Regions from separate parts of the Streptomyces sp. NBC_01334 genome, predicted to be linked through region 1. Evidence: predicted binding sites of a transcription regulator. Region 1 holds the regulator's gene; the other holds the start of a gene.

Region 1 (7,236 bases):
GAACGCGGTCCCCAGCTGGGCCGCGTCGGCACCGGCCGCGAGGGCCGCGGCGATCTGGCTGCCGCGCATGAGCCCGCCCGCGGCGACGATCGGCAGGTTCACGGACTCGCGGACCTGGGCGATCAGCGCGAGCAGCCCGATGCCGGAGCGGTCGTTCTCCGGGTTGTCCTTGTGGGTGCCCTGGTGGCCGCCGGCCTCCACACCCTGCACGATCACCGCGTCCGCGCCGGCCCGCTCCACCGCGCGGGCCTCCGCGGCGGTGGTCGCCGTGACCAGGGTGAACGTTCCCGCGCGCCGCAGGGAGTCGAGCACCTCGGCGCTCGGGATGCCGAAGTGGAACGAGACCACCGCCACCGGGTTGTCCAGCAGCACCGCGAGCTTGGCGTCGTAGCCGTCGTCGCGGCCGCTCTCCGGGTCGCCCAGCTCGGTCTCGTACCAGGCGGCCTCGCCGGCCAGCTGGTGGGCGTAGACCTCGACGGCGCCCGTCTCCGCGTACTCCGGCTGCGGCATGAAGAGGTTCACGCCGAAGGGGCGGGCGGTGAGGCTCCGCAGCTGCTTGATCTCCTGGTACACGCCGTCGGCCGTCTTGTACCCGGCGGCCAGGAACCCGAGCCCGCCGGCCTCGCACACGGCGGCGGCGAGCCGCGGGAGGGAGACACCGCCCGCCATGGGGGCCTGCACGATCGGATACGGGAAGAGATCGGTCAGTGCGGAGGACATGACGGCATGTTGTCACGTCCTCCGAACAAGTCCGAATCGACCCTTCCCATTGACACGTGCTGTCACGTGCCGGCAGATCCAGCCCGTCCGGCGATTGAGGACGAGGCCCGTTCAGGGCCGATACGGGAGTCTGGGGGCGCAGCCCCCAGGGACGGGAAAGGGAAGGGGCGGCGGGGGCGAGAAAGCCCCCGCACACCCACCGTCACCGCCCGTTGAACGCGTCCTTCAGCCGGGAGAACAACCCCTGCTGCCCGGGCTGGAACTGCCCGGTGGGCCGCTCCTCGCCGCGCAGCTTGGCCAGCTCCCGCAGCACCCGCTCCTGCTCGGGGTCGAGCTTGCTCGGCGTCTGCACCTCGACATGCACGATGAGGTCACCACGCCCCCCGCCCCGCAGATGCGTGACACCCCGGCCGTGCAGGGGGATCGACTGGCCGGACTGGGTACCGGGCCGGATGTCGACCTCCTCCAGCCCGTCCAGCGTCTCCAGCGGCACCTTGGTGCCGAGCGCCGCCGCCGTCATCGGCAGGGTCACCGTGCAGTGCAGGTCGTCGCCGCGCCGCTGGAACTGCGCGTGCGGCAGCTCGTGGATCTCCACGTACAGGTCGCCGGCGGGGCCGCCGCCGGGGCCGACCTCGCCCTCGCCCGCGAGCTGGATCCGGGTGCCGTTGTCGACACCGGCCGGGATCTTCACCGTCAGGGTGCGGCGCGAGCGCACGCGCCCGTCGCCCGCGCACTCCGGGCACGGGGTCGGCACGACGGTGCCGAAGCCCTGGCACTGCGGACACGGCCGCGAGGTCATGACCTGCCCGAGGAACGACCGCGTCACCTGCGACACCTCGCCGCGGCCGCGGCACATGTCACACGTCTGCGCGCTGGTGCCGGGGGCCGCGCCCTCGCCACTGCACGTCGTGCAGACGATCGCCGTGTCGACCTGGAGGTCCTTGGTCGTGCCGAAGGCCGCCTCCTCGAGGTCGATCTCCAGCCGGATCATCGCGTCCTGGCCGCGCCGGGTGCGCGAGCGCGGACCGCGCTGCGACGCCGTACCGAAGAACGCGTCCATGATGTCCGAGAAGTTCCCGAAGCCGCCGGCGCCGAAGCCGCCCGCGCCTCCGCCGCCCGACTGCGACAGCGGGTCGCCGCCGAGGTCGTAGACCTGCTTCTTCTGCGGGTCCGACAACACCTCGTAGGCGGCGTTGATCTCCTTGAACCGCTCCTGGGTCTTCGGGTCCGGGTTGACGTCCGGGTGCAGCTCGCGCGCGAGCCGCCGGAAGGCCTTCTTGATCTCTTCCTGCGACGCATCGCGGCGCACGCCGAGAACGGCGTAGTAGTCCGTGGCCACCTACGACTCCGCCAGGATCTGTCCGACGTACCGTGCCACCGCTCGTACCGCTCCCATCGTTCCCGGGTAATCCATGCGGGTCGGTCCGACCACGCCCAGCTTGGCGACTGCCTCGCCGCCCGAACCGTAGCCGACCGACACCACCGAAGTGGAGTTGAGTCCCTCATAGGCGTTCTCGTGACCGATGCGTACGGTCATGCCCGAATCCCCCGCCTCGCCAAGGAGCTTGAGGAGCACGACCTGCTCCTCCAGTGCCTCCAGGACGGGCCGGATGGTGAGGGGAAAGTCATGTCCGAAGCGGGTGAGATTGGCGGTTCCGCCGATCATCAGCCGCTCCTCGTTCTCCTCGACGAGCGTCTCCAGCAGGGTGGAGAGCACCGTCGTGACCGTGCCGCGGTCCTCGGTCTCGAACGCGTCCGGCAGATCCTCCACCAGATGCGGCACGTCCGCGAACCGCCGGCCCGCGACCCGGCTGTTGAGCCGCGCGCGCAGATCCGCCAGCGAGGCCTCCCCGAAGGGTGCCGGGCAGTCCACCATCCGCTGCTCGACCCGCCCGGTGTCCGTGATCAGCACGAGCATCAGGCGTGCGGGCGCGAGCGAGAGAAGCTCCACGTGCCGCACGGTCGAGCGGGTCAGCGACGGGTACTGCACCACGGCGACCTGCCGGGTGAGCTGCGCGAGCAGCCGTACGGTCCGGGCCACCACGTCGTCGAGGTCGACGGCGCCGTCGAGGAAGTTCTGGATGGCCCGCCGCTCGGGACCGGTCATCGGCTTGACGCCGGCCAGCTTGTCGACGAACAGCCGGTAGCCCTTGTCCGTGGGGATCCGCCCGGCACTGGTGTGCGGCTGGGCGATGTACCCCTCGTCCTCCAGGGCGGCCATGTCGTTGCGGACCGTCGCCGGGGACACGCCGAGGCTGTGACGCTCGGTGAGCGCCTTCGACCCCACGGGTTCCTCGGTGCCGACGTAGTCCTGGACGATGGCGCGCAGCACCTGGAGCCTGCGTTCACTCAGCATCGCGCGCACACCTCCAGCAGTCGTCCCCAGTAGTCCCCTGGGAGCCCCGTCTGGCACTCTTCACATCCGAGTGCCAGCGTTCCCCGGCCCAGTGTACGGCTGTGGGGTACACCCGGGGCAAGGTCGGCCCCCGGCGCAGCGTCGTAGGGCTAGCGTCGCGGTATGACGGTGACTTGGGAAGAGCTGGGGTGGGAGCGGGTCGCGGCCGGGGTGGGACGGGTACGGCTGCCGGGCTGGGACTGCACCGCGGGGCTGGTCGTCGGGGCGGGCGCGGTACTGATGATCGACGCGGGATCGAGCCTGGCCGAGGGGGCGCGGCTGCGGACGTGGGCCGAGGAACTCACCGGCTCCCGTGTGACCCATCTCGCGCTCACCCACCCCCACTTCGACCATGTGTTCGGGGCTGCGGCGTTCGCGGGCGCGGAGGTCTTCGGAGCGGTGGGGGTGGACACCGTGCCGGCCGAGGAGCTGCGGGCGGACGCGGTGCGCAACGGTCTCGACGAGACGGCGGCGACGGAGGCCGCGGACGCGCTCGTCCGGCCCCGGCACCTCGTCTCCGGCGAGTGGACCCTCGACCTGGGCGGCGGCCGGCAGGTCCTGCTGGCGAACCTCGGCCCCGGTCACACCGCCCATGATCTGGCGGTCCTGGTCCCCGGCAGCCCCGGGACGGTGTTCTGCGGCGACCTGGTCGAGGAGTCCGGCGCGCCCCAGGCCGGCCCCGACGCCGTACCGTCCCGCTGGCCCGCCGCCCTCGACCGCCTCCTCGAACTCGGCGGCGAGAACGCGCTGTACGTGCCCGGCCACGGGGCGGTGGTGGACGCGGCGTTCGTACGGGCGCAACGCGACGCGCTGGCGGCCCGTTTCGGCGTGTCGCGCTGATCGTGTGTCCCTCGGCCCGGCGCTTCTCCTATCGTCATCCGAATGCGCCAGTACTCCGCCGACCTGACCCCTCCCTGGAAGCGGCCGAAACCGGTCCCCGAGGTCCCGGCGGAGGCCGGGCTGGTGGTGGAGGAGCCCGGCACCGGGTTCTGCGGGGCGGTGATCCGCTGCGAGGCGGGCACGGTGACCCTGGAGGACCGCTTCGGCAAGCACCGGGTGTTCCCGCTGGAGCCGCGCGGCTTCCTGCTGGAGGGCAGGGTCGTGACCCTCGTACGGCCTCCGTCCGGCGGTCCCGTACGTCCCACCCGTACCGCCTCCGGTTCGGTCGCCGTCCCCGGGGCACGCGCGCGTGTGGCCCGCGCCGGCCGTATCTACGTCGAGGGCCGGCACGACGCCGAGCTGGTCGAGAAGGTGTGGGGCGACGATCTGCGCGTCGAGGGCGTGGTCGTGGAGTACCTGGAGGGCGTGGACGACCTGCCGGCGATCGTCGCCGAGTTCGCGCCGGGTCCCGACGCGAAGCTGGGCGTCCTGGTGGACCACCTCGTCCCCGGCACGAAGGAGTGGCGCATCGCGCGGTCGGTCACGAGCGAGCACGCCCTGGTCGTCGGCCACCCGTACATCGACATCTGGGAGGCCGTGAAGCCGTCGGCCGTCGGCATCGAGGCCTGGCCCCGGGTACCGCACGGCCAGGACTGGAAGACGGGCGTGTGCCGGGCCCTGGGCTGGCCGGAGAACACCGGGGCGGTCTGGCAGGCGATCCTGAAGCGGGTGGGCTCCTACAAGGACCTCGAACCGGAACTGCTGGGCCGGGTCGAGGAACTGATCGACTTCGTGACCGCGCCCTGAGCCTCCGGGCTCCGGGCTCCGGGCTCCGGGCTCCGGGCTCCGGGCTCCGGGCTCCGGGGTCAGTCCACCAGGTCCCGTACCACCGCGTCGGCCAGCAGCCGCCCGCGCAGGGTGAGCACGGCACGCCCGTCGTCGTAGGGGCCGCTGTCGAGCAGTCCGTCCGCCAGGGCCCGGCGTGACGCCGCGAGCCCCTCCGGCCGCAGCAGGGCCAGCGGTACGCCCTCCCGCAGCCGCAGCTCCAGCAGGATCCGCTCCACCCGGCGGTCCTCTTCCGGCAGCAGCTCCCGTCCGGCCCCCGGCGACCGTCCGGCCGCCAGCGCCGCCGCGTACGCCCCGGGGTGCTTCACGTTCCACCAGCGGACGCCGCCCACGTGCGAGTGCGCGCCCGGGCCCGCGCCCCACCAGTCGGCGCCGCGCCAGTACAGCTCGTTGTGCAGGCAGCGGGCCGCCTCGGAGGTGGCCCAGTTGGACACCTCGTACCACTCGTAGCCCGCCGCGGCGAGAGTCTCCTCGGCGATCAGGTACCGGTCGGCGTGGACGTCGTCGTCGGTCATCGGGACCTCGCCCCGGCGGATCCGGCGGGCGAGCTGGGTGCCCTCCTCGACGATCAGGGCGTACGCCGAGACGTGGTCGGGGCCGGCGCCCAGAGCGGCGTCGAGCGAGGCCCGCCAGTCGTCGTCCGACTCGCCCGGGGTGCCGTAGATCAGGTCCAGGTTGACGTGGTCGAAGCCCGCCGCCCGGGCCTCCGCCACACAGCGCTCGGGCCTGCCGGGGGTGTGCGTGCGGTCGAGCACCTTCAGCACATGCTGCCGGGCGCTCTGCATGCCGAAGGAGATCCGGTTGAAGCCACCCTCGCGGAGAGTGGCCAGATAGGCGGGGTCGACGGACTCCGGGTTCGCCTCGGTCGTCACCTCCGCGTCCGCCGCCAGCCCGAACTCGTCACGGATCGCGCCCAGCATCCGCACCAGGTCGGAGGCGGCCAGCAGGGTCGGCGTACCGCCGCCGACGAAGACCGTGCGGACCTCGCGCGGGTCGTCGCCGAGCACCTTGCGGGCCAGCCGCACCTCGTCGATCAGGGTGTCGGCGTAGTTGTCTCGGGAGGCGAGCACTCCGCCGGTGCCGCGCAGCTCGGTGGCGGTGTAGGTGTTGAAGTCGCAGTAGCCGCAGCGGGTCGCGCAGTACGGGACGTGCAGATAGAACCCGAGGGGGCGGTCGGCGGCGCCGGCGAGCGCGTGCGCGGGGAGCGCGCCGTCGTCGGGAACCGGCTCACCGTCGGGAAGTGCGGAAGGCATGCAGCCCATTGTCCCGTACGTCCACCCCATCCCGGATGCCCCGCCGACCCGGACCACACCCACCGGACCCGCACACCGGCCGCCGGGCCGGTGCCGGATACCGGGCGAGCGCCGGATACGGGGCCGGTGCCGGACACCGGTGGGCGGTCAGCCCAGCGGCTCCGCGCCCAGTGGCCGTCCCGCTCGTGTGCCCGGCAGGATGTACGCCACCGCCGAGCCCCGCCTCGGCGAATCCGCTCAGCTCGTCCTGGGTCGCCATCCGGCGCGCACCCGTGCGAGCAGCGCGGGGTCCCGCATGAACGCGAGGAACAGCAGGCCCTGGTCGCCCCCTGCCCGCCACCATCACCTTCACGCCCGGGCCTCGCCACCGCCGTACCCGGCCTCGCCTCTGCCGCGACGCCTGGCCCCGCCACCGCCACGCCTGGCCGGCCCCGCCACCATCGCCGACCGCCCGCCCGGCTCCGGCCCCGCCGCGCGCCGCCCCCGCGTACGAGCACGAGCGGCGGCTACTCCGCCTGAAGTACCAGCAGCGCCAGGTCGTCCTCCGGCGGCTGGTCGCCGAACTCGTGCACCAGCCGCCGGATCCGCTCCGCGATCAGCTCCGCGTCGAGTCCGACGCAGCCCGCCAGCGCCGCGGCGAGACCGTCCTCGTCGTCGAACTGCCGCAGGCCCGAGCGCCGTTCCGTGACGCCGTCGGTGACGCACAGCAGGCTGTCGCCGGGCCGCAGCTCCAGACTGTCGCTGGTGTACGTGACGTCCTCGATGACTCCGAGCAGGGTCTGCGGTCGCCCGCCCGTGGCGACCGAACCGTCCGGGCCGAGCAGCAGCGGCAGCGGGTGCCCGGCGGAGGCGAGGGTGCAGCGGACCCCGCCCTCGAAGGGGGCCAGCTCGCCGTAGAGCAGCGACAGGAAGCGGGTCTGCGGGCCGTCCCCCGGCCCGGCGGGGCCGACGAAGGCGCGGGCGGCGGCGTCGGCGGCCTCGGTCGCGTCGTCGAGGAGGAGCTGGTTGAGCCGGTCCAGGACGTCGGCCACGCCATAGCCCTCGCGGGCCAGCAGCCGCAGCCAGGGCCGGGCCAGGCCGATGACGACGGCCGCCTCGGGCCCCTTGCCCTGCACATCGCCCACCGCGAAGCACCAGCGGCCG
Region 2 (7,236 bases), 1.1 Mb from region 1:
CGATGCGCAGGTCCGGGCGCAGCTCACGCAGCATCCCCGGCACCAGACACAGGTGGTAGTCCTGCACGAGGACCGCCGCCCCGTCCGCCGCCTCCTCGGCCAGCGCCTCCGCGAACGCCCGGTTGTAGGCCTCGTACGACGCCCACTGGCGGCGGAACTCCGCGTCGAAGGCGGGCTCCAGCGGCGTCTGGTAGAGCAGGTGGTGGACGAACCACAGCACGGAGTTGGCGATGCCGTTGTACGCGTCGGCGTGCACGTCGGCCGGAACGGCCAGCATGCGCACGCCCTCCTCGCCGACGCCGCGCCGGACCGCCTCCCGGTCGCCGTCGGAGAGTGCCGAGCACACCCAGAGGGCGCCCGCCTCGGGTCCGATGGCCGACAGACCGGAGACCAGCCCGCCGCCGCCGCGTTTCGCGTGCAGCGAGCCGTCCTCGCGTACTTCGTAGGAGACCGGGCCGCGGTTGGACGCGACCAGCACCTCGGCGGCCGGGGCGGCAGTGTCGTGCGTGGAAGCCATACGCCTCAACCTAGCCCGGTCGGGAAACGCTCAAACGTACGGTCGCGCTGTGTGGACGGGCCGTATCTGGCCGTATATCGCCGTTATCGGCGCTATCGCCGTATACGGCCCGTCCGACGCGTTACGCGACCTTGCGGGTCGCGTACTCCGCGATCTCCGCCATCGGCGGCCGTTCCTCGGTGTCCACGGAGTACGTGCGCGGCTCGAAGCCGTCCGCGCTCCGTTCGAACTGGGTCAGGGACGGGCGGATCAGGTGCCCGCGGGCCAGCCGGAGCTGGGCGGTGCGGTAGATGGCCGCCGCCATCCGGCCCAACGCCTGCCCGTCCTGGTGACGGTGCTTGCGCACGCCGATGTCGACCTGGGCGAGGGCGTCCAGGCCCACCAGGTGCAGGGCGTCCACCAGCATGCCCAGCTCCACGCCGTAGCCGACGGGGAAGGGCAGCTGCTCCAGCAGACCGCGGCGGGCCGCGTACTCGCCGCCGAGCGGCTGCACGAACCCGGCCAGCTGCGGCCAGTGCATGTTGAGCAGCGGGCGGGCCATCAGCTCGGTGACCCTGCCGCCCTGGCCGGCCGCGCCGCCCAGCGGGCGGTCGTACATGCCCTTGACCAGATCCACCCCGGGGTCGGTGAGCAGCGGGCCGACGATCCCCGAGACGAAGTCCGAGGAGAACTCCCTCAGATCGGCGTCGATGAAACAGACGATGTCCCCGGTGGTGACCAGCAGGGAGCGCCACAGGACCTCGCCCTTGCCGGGCACGGCCGGTATCCGCGGCAGGATGTCGTCCCGGTGGACGACCCGCGCGCCGGCCGCCGCGGCCACCTCGGACGTACGGTCGGTCGATCCCGAGTCGACGACGACGATCTCGTCGACGAGCGGGACCTGGTGCATGAGGTCGTGACGGATGACCGCGACGATGTCACCGACCGTCTCCTCCTCGTTCAGCGCGGGCAGGACGACGGACACCGACTGGTTCGTGGCGCGCTTGGCGGCCAGGATCCGGTGGAGCGGACGATCGGTCACGGACCAGGAGCGGGTGGCCAGCCAGCGCTCAGTTTCTCGAAGCACAGTCTGCGGCTCCTCACTGTCGTGATCACACCGGGTGCACAGGAGGTGACCGTGTGATCCATCTCGCGGTTCGGACGACTATCTCAACTGTCCTGGCCTTCGGTTACAGTCTTGAACAACGCGGATGACCATCGCATGTCCGAGGTCGCCCCCCGTTCACAACTTCATACCGCTCATCCAGAGGGGCAGAGGGATACGGCCCGATGAAGCCCCGGCAACCCTCCAGCCGGTCTCGTAACGATCACTGATCCACGTGGTGATCGCTTCGCGAGGCTCCCGGCTCGGGAAGGTGCCAAATCCGTCTCACGGCGAGATGCGTCGTGAGGAAGATGAGGAGAAAGGGCCTCGCCTCACATGGCTGCGCAGACTGTTGCAAGCACCACCGACTCTACGACGTCCTCTGCTGTCGACCTCGGTCCGGCCGCGGCGTTGACCTGCCGCGAGTGCGGCCACCGCGTGCCCCTCGGCCCGGTCTTCGCCTGCGAGGAGTGTTTCGGCCCGCTCGAGATCGCCTACGACTTCTCCTCCTACGACACGGAGGAGCTCCGCAAGCGCATCGAGGCGGGGCCCGCGAACATCTGGCGCTACGCGCCGCTGCTGCCCGTCCCCGCGGACGTGGCCGACAAGCCCAACATCAACCCCGGTTGGACCAAGCTCGTCCAGGCCGACAACCTCGCCCGTGAACTGGGTGTCGACGCCGGCAAGCTCTTCGTCAAGGACGACTCCGGCAACCCGACGCACTCCTTCAAGGACCGCGTCGTCGCCCAGGCCATCGAGGCCGCCCGCGCGTTCGGCTTCACCACTCTCTCCTGCTCCTCCACGGGCAACCTGGCCGGTGCCGTCGGCGCCGCCGCCGCCCGGGCGGGCTTCCGGTCCTGCGTGTTCATCCCGCACGACCTGGAGCAGGGCAAGGTCGTCATGGCCGCGATCTACGGCGGCGAGCTCGTCGGCATCGAGGGCAACTACGACGACGTCAACCGCTTCTGCTCCGAGCTCATCGGCGACTCGGCGGGCGAGGGCTGGGGCTTCGTCAACGTCAACCTGCGGCCGTACTACGCCGAGGGTTCCAAGACGCTGGCGTACGAGATCTGTGAGCAGCTCGGCTGGCGGCTGCCGGACCAGCTGGTCGTGCCGATCGCCTCCGGCTCCCAGCTCACGAAGATCGACAAGGGCCTCCAGGAGCTGATCAAGCTCGGGCTGGTCGAGGACAAGCCGTACAAGATCTTCGGCGCGCAGGCCGAGGGCTGCTCCCCGGTGTCCGTGGCCTACAAGGCCGGGCACGACGTGGTCCGCCCCCAGAAGCCGAACACCATCGCCAAGTCGCTGGCCATCGGCAACCCCGCGGACGGTCCGTACGTCCTCGACATCGCGCGGCGCACCGGCGGCGCGGTGGAGGACGTGAACGACGAGCAGGTCGTCGACGCGATCAAGCTGCTGGCGCGCACCGAGGGCATCTTCGCGGAGACCGCCGGTGGTGTGACGGTGGGCGTGACGCGCAAGCTGATCGAGAACGGCCTTCTCGACCCGACCAGGACGACCGTCGTCCTCAACACGGGCGACGGACTGAAGACCCTGGACGCGGTGGCCGGCACCGGGCTGACCGCGACCATCCGTCCCAACCTCGACTCCTTCCGCGAGGCCGGCCTCGCGTCATGAGCGGGGCGCTCCGCTGTAAGACCGTATGTGTGCTGCGGGCCGGCGTGGGCCGGCCGCGCCCACGCGGCGGCAGTCGCACGATCCAGACAGCCCCGCGTCCCTGAGGCCGACTACCCGACCGGAGACCACCAGACATGAGCGTCAACGTCCGCATCCCCACCATCCTGCGCACCTACACCGGCGGCCAGGCCGAGGTGAAGGCCGAGGGGGCGACCCTCGGTGAGGTCATCGCCGACCTGGAGAAGAACCACACCGGCATCGCCGCCCGGGTCCTGGACGACCAGGGCAAGCTGCGTCGGTTCGTCAACGTGTACGTGAACGACGACGACGTCCGCTTCGAGCAGGGGCTGGAGACGGCGACCCCGGACGGCGCCGGCGTCTCGATCATCCCGGCCGTCGCAGGTGGCTGACCGTAGTTCAGTACCCATCGGTAGTAACCGTCGGTAACAGCGATTACCGAGTGTTCATCGAATTGCCCTCTCCGCGATAGAAGCGGAGGGGGCAATTCAGTGTGGTTGAGCGCGGTACAGTTGGGGAACCCGGTCCGGATCACCGGATCCGGAGCCTTTGATTTCTGCCTCGCGCCCGACAAGAAGCAGCCAATGTGTGCGCCTCTTTCGTGGCTTTTGTGGCTTATGTAGGGCCCGACTTGCCCTTAATTCAGGCGAATTCTCGCCACATTCCGGATCCCATGCGTCCGGAATTCTCGTCCGACTGACCTGTTGCAGACGGCAGTTGGACAGATACATTCAGCCGCGGTCGACGCGTTCCGGCGCACGCCCCCAAGCCAACCGGGGGGTGAGGTCTGACCCGGATCCGCGAAGTGTGGATCCGTGCAAGGGCCAGTAATAGGGGAGTTAGGCATGGCTCAGGGCACCGTCAAATGGTTCAACGCGGAGAAGGGGTACGGCTTCATCGCGGTCGACGGTGGTGCGGATGTTTTCGTCCACTACAGCGCGATTCAGATGGACGGCTACCGCACCCTGGAAGAGGGTCAGCGGGTCGATTTCGAGATCTCGCAGGGTCAGAAGGGGCCGCAGGCGGACATGGTCCGGCTCGCGACCGGCTGAAGCACGCGCCGACTGAAAGCGTCGTTCTTCTGTACAACTGACGAAGGGCTCGCACCTCCACGGGGGGCGAGCCCTTCGGTCTGTCCGGGGGCGTCCGCGAGGCGTCGGCGAGCCGTCCGCGAGGGGTGTCCGGAAGGGCACGGGTCCGGTGGAGGCGCTTGCACTCTCATGGGTCGAGTGCTAATCATTGGCGTTAGCACTCTGAAGGTGAGAGTGACAACGAGGACCGGGTCGGTGAGGCCCGCAGGCCAGGTGGGGCAAGGAACCACGAGGCCGGCGAGCCGTCCGTCGCGGGCGCCAGCGCGGTCCGGAGCAATCCACCCCAGTCCGGGAGGACCACTTCACATGGCCAAGATCATCGCGTTCGACGAGGAGGCACGGCGCGGCCTCGAGCGCGGCATGAACCAGCTCGCGGACGCCGTGAAGGTGACGCTCGGCCCCAAGGGCCGCAACGTCGTCCTCGAGAAGAAGTGGGGCGCACCCACGATCACCAACGATGGTGTTTCCATCGCCAAGGAGATCGAGCTCGAGGACCCGTACGAGAAGATCGGCGCCGAGCTGGTCAAGGAAGTCGCCAAGAAGACGGACGACGTCGCCGGTGACGGTACGACCACCGCGACCGTCCTCGCCCAGGCCCTGGTCAAGGAAGGCCTGCGCAACGTAGCCGCCGGCGCCAACCCGATGGCCCTCAAGCGCGGTATCGAGAAGGCCGTCGAGGCCGTCTCCGGTGCCCTGCTCGAGCAGGCCAAGGATGTCGAGACCAAGGAGCAGATCGCTTCCACGGCCTCCATCTCCGCCGCCGACACCCAGATCGGCGAGCTCATCGCCGAGGCGATGGACAAGGTCGGCAAGGAAGGCGTCATCACCGTCGAGGAGTCCCAGACCTTCGGTCTGGAGCTGGAGCTCACCGAGGGTATGCGCTTCGACAAGGGCTACATCTCGGCGTACTTCGCCACCGACATGGAGCGTATGGAGGCCGTCCTCGACGACCCGTACATCCTGATCGCGAACTCCAAGATCGCGAACGTCAAGGACCTGCTCCCGCTCCTCGAGAAGGTCATGCAGGGCGGCAAGCCGCTGCTGATCATCGCCGAGGACGTCGAGGGCGAGGCCCTGTCGACGCTGGTCGTCAACAAGATCCGCGGGACCTTCAAGTCCGTCGCGGTCAAGGCCCCGGGCTTCGGCGACCGCCGCAAGGCGATGCTGAACGACATCGCCATCCTCACCGGTGGCGAGGTCATCTCCGAGGAGGTCGGTCTCAAGCTCGAGAACACGACCATCGACCTGCTCGGCAAGGCCCGCAAGGTCGTCATCACCAAGGACGAGACCACCATCGTCGACGGTGCCGGCTCCTCGGACCAGGTCGCCGGTCGGGTCAACCAGATCCGCGCCGAGATCGAGAACAGCGACTCGGACTACGACCGCGAGAAGCTGCAGGAGCGCCTGGCGAAGCTCGCCGGCGGTGTCGCGGTCATCAAGGCCGGTGCCGCCACCGAGGTGGAGCTCAAGGAGCGCAAGCACCGCATCGAGGACGCCGTCCGCAACGCGAAGGCCGCCGTCGAGGAGGGCATCGTCGCCGGTGGTGGCGTGGCCCTCATCCAGGCGTCCTCCGTCTTCGAGAAGCTGGACCTCGAGGGTGACGAGGCGACCGGCGCCAACGCCGTGCGCATCGCGCTCGAGGCCCCGCTGAAGCAGATCGCCGTCAACGGTGGTCTCGAGGGTGGCGTCGTCGTCGAGAAGGTCCGCAACCTGCCCATCGGTCACGGCCTGAACGCCGCGACGGGTGACTACGTCGACATGATCGCCGAAGGCATCATCGACCCGGCGAAGGTCACGCGCTCTGCCCTGCAGAACGCCGCCTCCATCGCCGCGCTGTTCCTCACCACCGAGGCCGTCATCGCCGACAAGCCGGAGAAGGCCGCCGCGCCCGCCGGCGGCGGCATGCCGGGCGGTGACATGGACTTCTGATCGACCTCTGGTCGATCGCCTGTCCTTCGGACCGAGGGCGGCACTTCCCGGAAACGGGGGGTGCCGCCCTCGGGCGTTCGCGGGGTGCTCGAGAGGACGCGGAAGAGGTGGCGCCTGCCGAGGTGCTGCGAGAGAGGGTGCGCATGCTGAACCGCCACGCCCAACTCCCGGGAGCCGGCCGTCGGTCAGGAGGCGGTGTAGTAGGAGGCGATGGCGGGCTGGCCCGTGTAGTTGGGGCCGGCGGCCGGGTCGGCGCCCAGGTAGCGGAACGGGAGGCGGACGGCTCGGGGCCCCCGGAGGGTGAGGCGGTGGTGGCGGGGGCTGTAGTCGTAGCCCGCCGCGCGCAGGGCTGAGACCGCCGGTCTCGCGGCGGTCGAGCCGTCGGCGTGGCGCACCGACTCCGGGTCGAAGTGGGCGGCCAGCAGACCGTCCTCGGTCAGCCAGGACGCCGCGCGGGTGAGCAGGCCGAGCTGGTCGCCGACGTAGTGCAGGCCGTGGACGCAGGTGATCAGGTCGTAGGTCCGGGCCGGGGTCCAGGAGGAGACGGAGGCGACTGTCTCCTCCAGGGCGGGCGGGGCGGGCCGCGGAACGAGCGGGCCCACCAGGTCGACGGCGGTGAGGACCGCCTCGGCCGGCAGGGCGGACGCCGCCTCGCGCAGGGCGCGGCCCTCGCCGCTGCACAGGTCCAGCCAGGAGGGTGCGGGGCGGTGCGCCAGGTGGGCCAGGAGGTCGACGCCCAGTTCGCGGGCGTAGCTGTTCACGCCGGTGAGGCCGCGCTCGCGGTTCATGGTGTTGTTGGCGACCACGGAGGACCGTTCCAGCTCGGGGGAGGAGAGCAGGGAGGGGAGCGGCGGGGGCTTCGGCATGGCGTCATTCTCGCGGCCGGGACGTGTGGCCGGGATGTGCGGCCCGGGCGCGTGGCCGGGATCACAGGGGCTGACTCCCGGGGCTCGGAATGG

The links. Region 1 encodes HrcA, which represses chaperone genes, less so after heat shock. Its sites were predicted from a motif close to TTNGCACTCNGNNNNNCNGAGTGCNAA; they were not measured.
Region 2: groL (chaperonin GroEL) is a predicted target of HrcA. The motif match lies at 4,467-4,493, and genes of this name have one in related genera.

The regions. Positions count from the first base shown of each region.
Region 1 is NZ_CP130718.1:3,516,257-3,523,492, forward strand. Features, by position in the region: gene OG736_RS15815 (nitronate monooxygenase) at 1-720, opposite strand, end outside; gene dnaJ (molecular chaperone DnaJ) at 923-2,059, opposite strand; gene hrcA (heat-inducible transcriptional repressor HrcA) at 2,060-3,076, opposite strand; gene OG736_RS15830 (MBL fold metallo-hydrolase) at 3,239-3,955, shown strand; gene OG736_RS15835 (DUF3097 domain-containing protein) at 3,998-4,801, shown strand; gene hemW (radical SAM family heme chaperone HemW) at 4,861-6,093, opposite strand; gene OG736_RS15845 (SpoIIE family protein phosphatase) at 6,600-7,236, opposite strand, start outside.
Region 2 is NZ_CP130718.1:4,579,728-4,586,963, reverse strand. Features, by position in the region: gene OG736_RS20420 (alpha,alpha-trehalose-phosphate synthase (UDP-forming)) at 1-517, opposite strand, end outside; gene OG736_RS20415 (glucosyl-3-phosphoglycerate synthase) at 639-1,583, opposite strand; SAM riboswitch class I at 1,754-1,919, shown strand; gene thrC (threonine synthase) at 1,938-3,239, shown strand; gene OG736_RS20405 (ubiquitin-like small modifier protein 1) at 3,374-3,649, shown strand; gene OG736_RS20400 (cold-shock protein) at 4,103-4,309, shown strand; gene groL (chaperonin GroEL) at 4,655-6,277, shown strand; gene OG736_RS20390 (class I SAM-dependent methyltransferase) at 6,463-7,143, opposite strand.